DNA from 2 places in the Pantoea folii genome. Region 1 is predicted to be linked to the other one. Evidence: predicted binding sites of a transcription regulator. Region 1 holds the regulator's gene; the other holds the start of a gene.
What was found. The regulator Fur, encoded in region 1, represses iron uptake genes when iron is present. The targets are predictions, from matches to a motif close to ATAATAATGAGAACNACTATCAA.
Positions count from the first base shown of each region.

Region 2: a site for Fur is predicted at 2,088-2,110, ahead of AC1MDE_RS16460 (isochorismate synthase). Genes of this name have one in related genera too.

Region 1 covers NZ_JBWXON010000030.1:35,358-38,759, forward strand. The annotation lists gene ybfE (LexA regulated protein) at 1-52, shown strand, start outside; gene fldA (flavodoxin FldA) at 188-718, shown strand; gene fur (ferric iron uptake transcriptional regulator) at 1,074-1,523, shown strand; gene AC1MDE_RS24820 (hypothetical protein) at 1,585-1,980, opposite strand; gene glnS (glutamine--tRNA ligase) at 2,215-3,402, opposite strand, start outside.
Region 2 covers NZ_JBWXON010000014.1:33,014-36,415, reverse strand. The annotation lists gene entS (enterobactin transporter EntS) at 1-1,000, shown strand, start outside; gene fepB (Fe2+-enterobactin ABC transporter substrate-binding protein) at 995-1,960, opposite strand; gene AC1MDE_RS16460 (isochorismate synthase) at 2,138-3,319, shown strand; gene AC1MDE_RS16455 ((2,3-dihydroxybenzoyl)adenylate synthase) at 3,330-3,402, shown strand, end outside.

The sequences.
Region 1 (3,402 bases):
CCGCAGCGAGTTGATTGAACAAATGCTGCTGGCGCAACTCAAACTGTCTTAGCGCGCTGACCGCACGCAGGAACACAAAGTTCAGGCTTTACTCGTTCCGCCCTTTTCAACGGTCTGCTATCATTCGCTAACATGTGCAGTCAATTGACTTACTTTCACAATCAGGCTTTAAGAGGTTACTTAACCCATGGCAATCGTAGGCATTTTCTTCGGCAGCGATACCGGCAACACTGAAAACATTGCAAAAATGATCCAGAAACAACTGGGTAAAGATGTCGCCGAAGTGCATGACATTGCTAAGAGCACCAAAGAAGATCTCGCAGCGTTCGACATCCTGCTGCTGGGCATTCCTACCTGGTATTACGGCGAAGCACAGTGTGACTGGGATGACTTCTTCCCTTCGCTGGAAGAGATCGACTTTAATGGCAAACTGGTGGCGCTGTTTGGTTGTGGCGACCAGGAAGACTACGCAGAATATTTCTGTGATGCGATGGGCACGATTCGCGACATCATTGAGCCAAATGGCGCGGTGATCGTGGGCCACTGGCCGACCGAGGGCTATCATTTTGAAGCCTCTAAAGGTCTGGCCGATGACAAACACTTCCTCGGCCTGGCAATTGACGAAGACCGTCAACCTGAGCTGACCAACGAACGTGTTGATGCCTGGGTGAAACAGATTTTTGATGAGCTGCAGTTAAAAGAGATCATCGAAGCCTGATGCCTCGCCTCCCCAATGTGAGCGCTGGCTCACATTGGGACAAAGGAATTTCCTATAAAAATAATAGCTACGGTTTTTTAACTTTTCCCCGCAAATCTGTAGAATACCCGCAATGGTCATCCGCTTATTCCTCTGATTGTTGACTGAGGCTGAGTGAAATGGAAACCCAAACCACACCGTTCCGCGCTGACGTAGGCGATGTTTATCCTTACGACTTTTGTTGATTTGCGCGATACCCCGGTTTTCATTTCACTGCTTGAGTTCTATAATGAGACGCAAATGAGAATACGTGTGACCTAAACATTCAAGGCCCCTGCGCCGTAAGTGACATGCAAAGTAACAGGACAATATCCGAATGACTGACAACAACTCCGCATTGAAGAAGGCTGGCCTGAAAGTCACTCTGCCAAGATTGAAAATTTTGGAAGTGCTTCAGGGACCGGGCCCCGAGTCCCATCACGTCAGTGCGGAAGATTTGTATAAGCGCCTGATCGATATGGGCGAAGAGATTGGCCTGGCAACGGTATATCGCGTTCTTAACCAGTTTGATGACGCGGGTATCGTCACCCGTCATAACTTCGAAGGCGGCAAATCCGTATTCGAACTGACTCAGCAGCATCACCATGACCACTTGATCTGCCTGGATTGTGGCAAAGTAATCGAATTCAGCGATGAATCAATCGAAACGCGTCAGCGTGAGATTGCCACTCGCCATGGCATTAAACTCAGTAACCACAGCCTGTACTTGTACGGCCACTGTGCACTGGGAGACTGCCGCGAAGACGAGACGCTCCACGATAAGTAATTGAGTGTGCTATGCAATATAAAAAAACCGGTGCTGGTCACCGGTTTTTTTATGCCTGTTATCAAGCGATAAAGGTCTCGTGGAGGTAGCGCCAGCGAGGAATGGTGGTGCTGCAATCCAGCACAGCCAAAGAGATGCGCGTTTGATGGGTGCCGTTCAACATCTGCAGTTCACGATACTGAATCGTCACTTCCTGGCTCTGTTGAGAAATGATGGCATGCTCACTGGTGGCAATGCGCAGCCCTTCCCGCTGACCGTGCAGTTTGCGAAACAGCACTTCGGTCTCATTCAGATCCAGCTGCTTACCCAGCGGCGTCACCATTTTGAAATCCGGGTGAAAGTGTGACAATAGCAGTTCCATGCTGTCATCACTGCCTTCTACCTGGTTAAAAACACGTTCAATAAGCTGATGTAATACCACCACACTATGCTTAGCTTCCAGGGCGAGACTTGTCATTTTATTTCCTTTGATAACCCGCAGAGCTTTGTTGAGAGCGCATAGCCTACCTGAAATACAATTTTTCACACTCGCAAATGGGTTAATTTTGCTAAAGTCAGAATTGTCGCAAAATAGACAACAAGCTCAGCTTGCCGCCTTCAGCATAATTAATTGCTCGTGGCGAATTACAGGCAATAAAAAAGGGCGATTGCTCGCCCTTTCATGATCATATTGTGCTATTGACGAAAGATATTACTCGCCAATCTTCGCGAAAGTATCGCGCAGTCCAACCGTGCGGTTAAACACCAATTTACCCGGCTGTGAGTAGACGCTATCGGCACAGAAATAACCTTCACGTTCAAACTGATAAGCTGCGGTAGTGGCCGCTTCACGCAAACCAGACTCCACGAAGCCCTGTTTGATCTCCAGCGAGTTCGGGTTAATGGTGGTGAGGAAATCCTCAGCCGCCGCGGGGTTTGGCACGCTGAACAGACGGTCGTAAAGACGGAACTCAGCTGGCAGTCCATGAATGGCGGAAACCCAGTGGATCACACCTTTCACTTTGCGACCATCCGCCGGATCCTTGCTCAGGGTGTCAACATCACAAGTGGCATAGATGCAGGTAATGTTACCCTCTTCGTCTTTCGCCACACGCTCAGCACGAATCACATAAGCATTGCGCAGACGCACTTCTTTGCCCAGAATCAAACGTTTGTACTGTTTGTTGGCTTCTTCACGGAAGTCAGCGCGATCAATCCACACTTCACGGCTGAACGACACTTCACGCGTGCCCATCTCCGGCTTGTTTGGATGATTAGGCATGGTCAGCGTTTCTTCGTGGCCGGCGGGCAGGTTTTCGATCACCACTTTCAACGGGTCAAGTACCGCCATCGCGCGTGGTGCGTTCTCATTGAGATCGTCACGAATACAGGATTCCAGCGACGCCATCTCAACGATATTGTCCTGTTTAGTCACGCCGATGCGGCGGCAGAATTCACGAATCGAGGCCGCGCTGTAACCACGACGGCGCAGACCTGAAACGGTCAGCATGCGGGGATCGTCCCAGCCTTCCACCACTTTCTCGGTGACCAACTGCGTCAGCTTGCGCTTCGACATCACCGCGTATTCCAGATTCAGCCGCGAGAATTCGTACTGGCGCGGATGCTGCGGAATGGTGATATTGTCCAGCACCCAATCGTAAAGGCGACGGTTGTCCTGGAACTCCAGCGTACACAATGAGTGGGTAATGCCTTCGATCGCATCCGAAATGCAGTGGGTGAAGTCGTACATCGGGTAGATGCACCACTTGCTGCCGGTCTGATGGTGATCGGCAAACTTAATGCGGTATAGCACCGGATCGCGCATCACAATGAAGCTCGATGCCATGTCGATTTTGGCACGCAGACAAGCTTTACCTTCCTCGAAACCGCCATCACGCAT
Region 2 (3,402 bases), on a different contig from region 1:
GATTTTGCTTGCCCGATCCACCTGCGGCTTGGGCTTTATCGCGCTGGCGATTAACGCTGCGCTGCCGCAGCCTTCACTGATTGCGGTGTATCTGCTGGGATTCTGGGATGGCTTCTTTGGCGCGATTGGCGTCACGGCGCTGCTGGCGGCCACACCGGCGCTGGTGGGGCGCGAAAACATTATGCAGGCCGGCGCCATCACCATGCTGACGGTGCGTTTTGGCTCCATCCTCTCGCCAGCCATTGCCGGACTTGTCATTGCACACGGCGGCGTGGTGTGGAACTACGGCTTAACCGCGTTTGGCACACTGATTACCGTACTGACGCTGCTGAAATTACCGCAACTCCCGCCGCCACCTCAGCCGCGTGAACATCCGCTGAAGTCGCTGGCCGCCGGGGTGCAGTTCCTGTTTGCCAGCCCGATTGTCGGTATGGTGGCGCTGATAGGTGCTCTGGTCACTCTGGCCAGCGCGATTCGCGTGCTCTACCCCGCTCTCGCACCACATTGGTCAGTGAGTGCTAACCAGCTAGGCATGCTCTACGCAGCCGTGCCGCTGGGTGCCGCCATCAGCGCGTTCACCAGCGGTAAACTGAAACATGCAGCCCGACCGGGACAGCTGGTGCTGGGCAGTGCGGTGGCCGGATTTATCGCGCTGGGATTATTCAGTCTGATGCCCAACCTGCCGCTGGCGCTGCTGTGTCTGGTGGCGTTTGGTTATTTCAGTGCCATCAACAGTCTGGTGCAGTACGCGATGATTCAACTGCTGACGCCAGACCATCTGCTGGGCCGCATTAACGGCTTGTGGACCGCGCAAAATGTCACCGGAGATGCGATCGGTGCGGCGATGATTGGGGCCATGGGATCGTGGTTATTGCCGCCACAGGCTGCCGCCGCGTTTGGTTTTGCGGCAGCGCTGTTGGGGATTGTAATGTGGTGTGTAATGGGCCGTTTACGTCGTTATGCGCCGCCAGCCCCTGAGCTGGCGGAGCAGGCATCATGATTTAACGAACAGTTTCTCCAGACGCGCCAGCAGATTGCTGGCGCTGTAGTAATCCAGACGGAACGAATCGACGCCAAGCGGGAATACCTGCTTATCCTTAACCGCCGCGTTTTGCGCGAGGAACGGATTGCCGATCACTGACTGTGTGGTTTTGTCATCAGCCGCAAACAGCAGGAAGGTTTTGCCCGTCAAACCGCTTCCCACATTCTCACCCGACAGCTGAATGATGTCTTTACGCTGGCCCATGCTGTGGCCTTGCTGCACGCTGGCGGGTGGAACGGCGAGGGTAAAGCCAAGTTGCTCCAGCAGTTTGCCCTGCGCTGACTCCGTGGTCCACACGTTGACGGCACGCCCATCGCCGTTCCACACCATGGCAGACACCGGCTGCGGCGGTAAGGTGATGGCTTTTTTCAACGCCGCTTCACGATCGTCAAACGCTTTCACTCGCTGTGCCGCCTGCGCTTCGTGGCCGGTTGCCTGGCCCAGCAGCGTCACCACATCCTGCCAGCTCTTGTCGTCGTAATTCACCACCAGCGTCGGTGCGATGGCGGAAAGCTGGCTGGCGAGTTTAATCGCAGAATCATTACCTGTGGCGCTCACCAGAATCAGATCGGGTGCTTCTGCGGCTACCGCTTCGGCGCTCGGCTCGCCAATATAGAGACGTTTTACATGGCGCTGTTTTGCCACCTCACCCCATTGACGGAAAAAGCCATGATCGTCGGCCAGACGGCTGTTCGGAGCGGTCGCACCGGAAGCCACCACCGGTGCATCAATTGCCAGCAACGATCCAGTTAAGGTGACGCTGGTTGAAACAATACGCTGCGGAGCTTTGTTTAAGGTAATTGAACCCTTTGCCCCCTGCACCGTGCGCGGCCATCCCTGTTCTGCCTGTGCGAGCCCTGTGAAAGTCTGGAAAATAAACAACAGGGCGGTCAGGCCCAATAAACCGCATTTATTCATAAGTTTTGGTCCACCTTTTAGCTTATTGCACGGCTCGACGTCACCTTCCGATTACGCCTAAATCATGCGGGAAATCCCGCGAATGGATTGACTCTTTTGTCCAATCGACGTAGGTTACAGGCCCATAATAAAAATGATAATCATTCTTAATAATCTTATCATTTATAGGTGAAAATTATGGTGGAATCATCCATGTTTGAAAATGCCTTATTAGAGGATTTTTCTGCGTTATGCCGTGGGTTCCTCTTTACCTCGCCGTGGCAAAGCCTCGCGACTCAAGGCTGCTATACCACGATAACCACCTCTGTGGCAGACGCTGCATCATTGCAGGGTGATTTTCAACTTCAGCTGCATCAACATTTTGCGGCGGCAAAACAACAAGGCATTGAGAATCCGATCCTGGTGGGTGCGATTCCGTTTGACGTGAGTCAGCCTGCGGCCCTGTTTATTCCTGAAACGTATCAAACTTTTCATCGTGCCGACCTACAGAATGCGCTGCCAGCGGCTGCCAGTGAGCTGCCGCAGGTACGTCGTCGCGTGGCGGTGCCCGATCACGATGTCTTTACCCAAATGGTGGCCGATGCGGTGACAGCAACGCAACGTGGTGACCTCGATAAAGTGGTGCTGTCGCGCCTGATGGATATTGTCACCGAGCAGCCAGTGGATACCGCGGCGCTGATGCAACGCGTCATTGCGCAGAATCCGAATAGCTATCACTTCCATCTGCCGCTGCCGCAAGGCGGTGCACTGGTGGGAGCCAGCCCGGAGCTGATGCTGCGTAAGCAGGGCCGCGATTTTAGCTCGTGCCCGCTGGCGGGCTCAGCACGTCGTGATCACCACGATAGCCTACAGGATCAGGCAGCGGGCAATACGCTGATGGACTCCAGCAAAGATCGTCATGAACACCAGCTGGTCACAGATGCGATGCGCGATACGCTGCAACCGCGCAGTCGCCTGCTGTCGGTGCCGACGGTACCGTCATTGATCACCACCGCGACCTTATGGCACCTCGCGACGCAAATCGATGGTGAGGTGCAGGATGATCGTGAGAACGCTTTGTCGCTGGCCTGCCTGCTTCATCCGACCCCCGCATTAAGCGGCTTCCCACACCAGCGTGCTCAGCAGCTGATTCAGCAGCTAGAGCCTTTTGATCGTCAGCTGTTTGGCGGCATTGTGGGATGGTGTGACAGTGAAGGAAACGGTGAATGGGTGGTGACAATTCGTTGTGGCACCGTGCACGGTGCACGCGTGCGACTGTTTGCGGGCGCAGGCATCGTTGCCGATTCCCAACCTGAATCAGAATGGCGCGAAACCGGCGTGAAGCTGGATACCATGTTGCGCGCTTTTGGACTGCAATAAAGGAAAGAGCATGAGCATTCCCTATACCCGCTGGCCTGAAGATTTGGCTGCGCGCTATCGCGAAAAAGGCTATTGGCTCGATG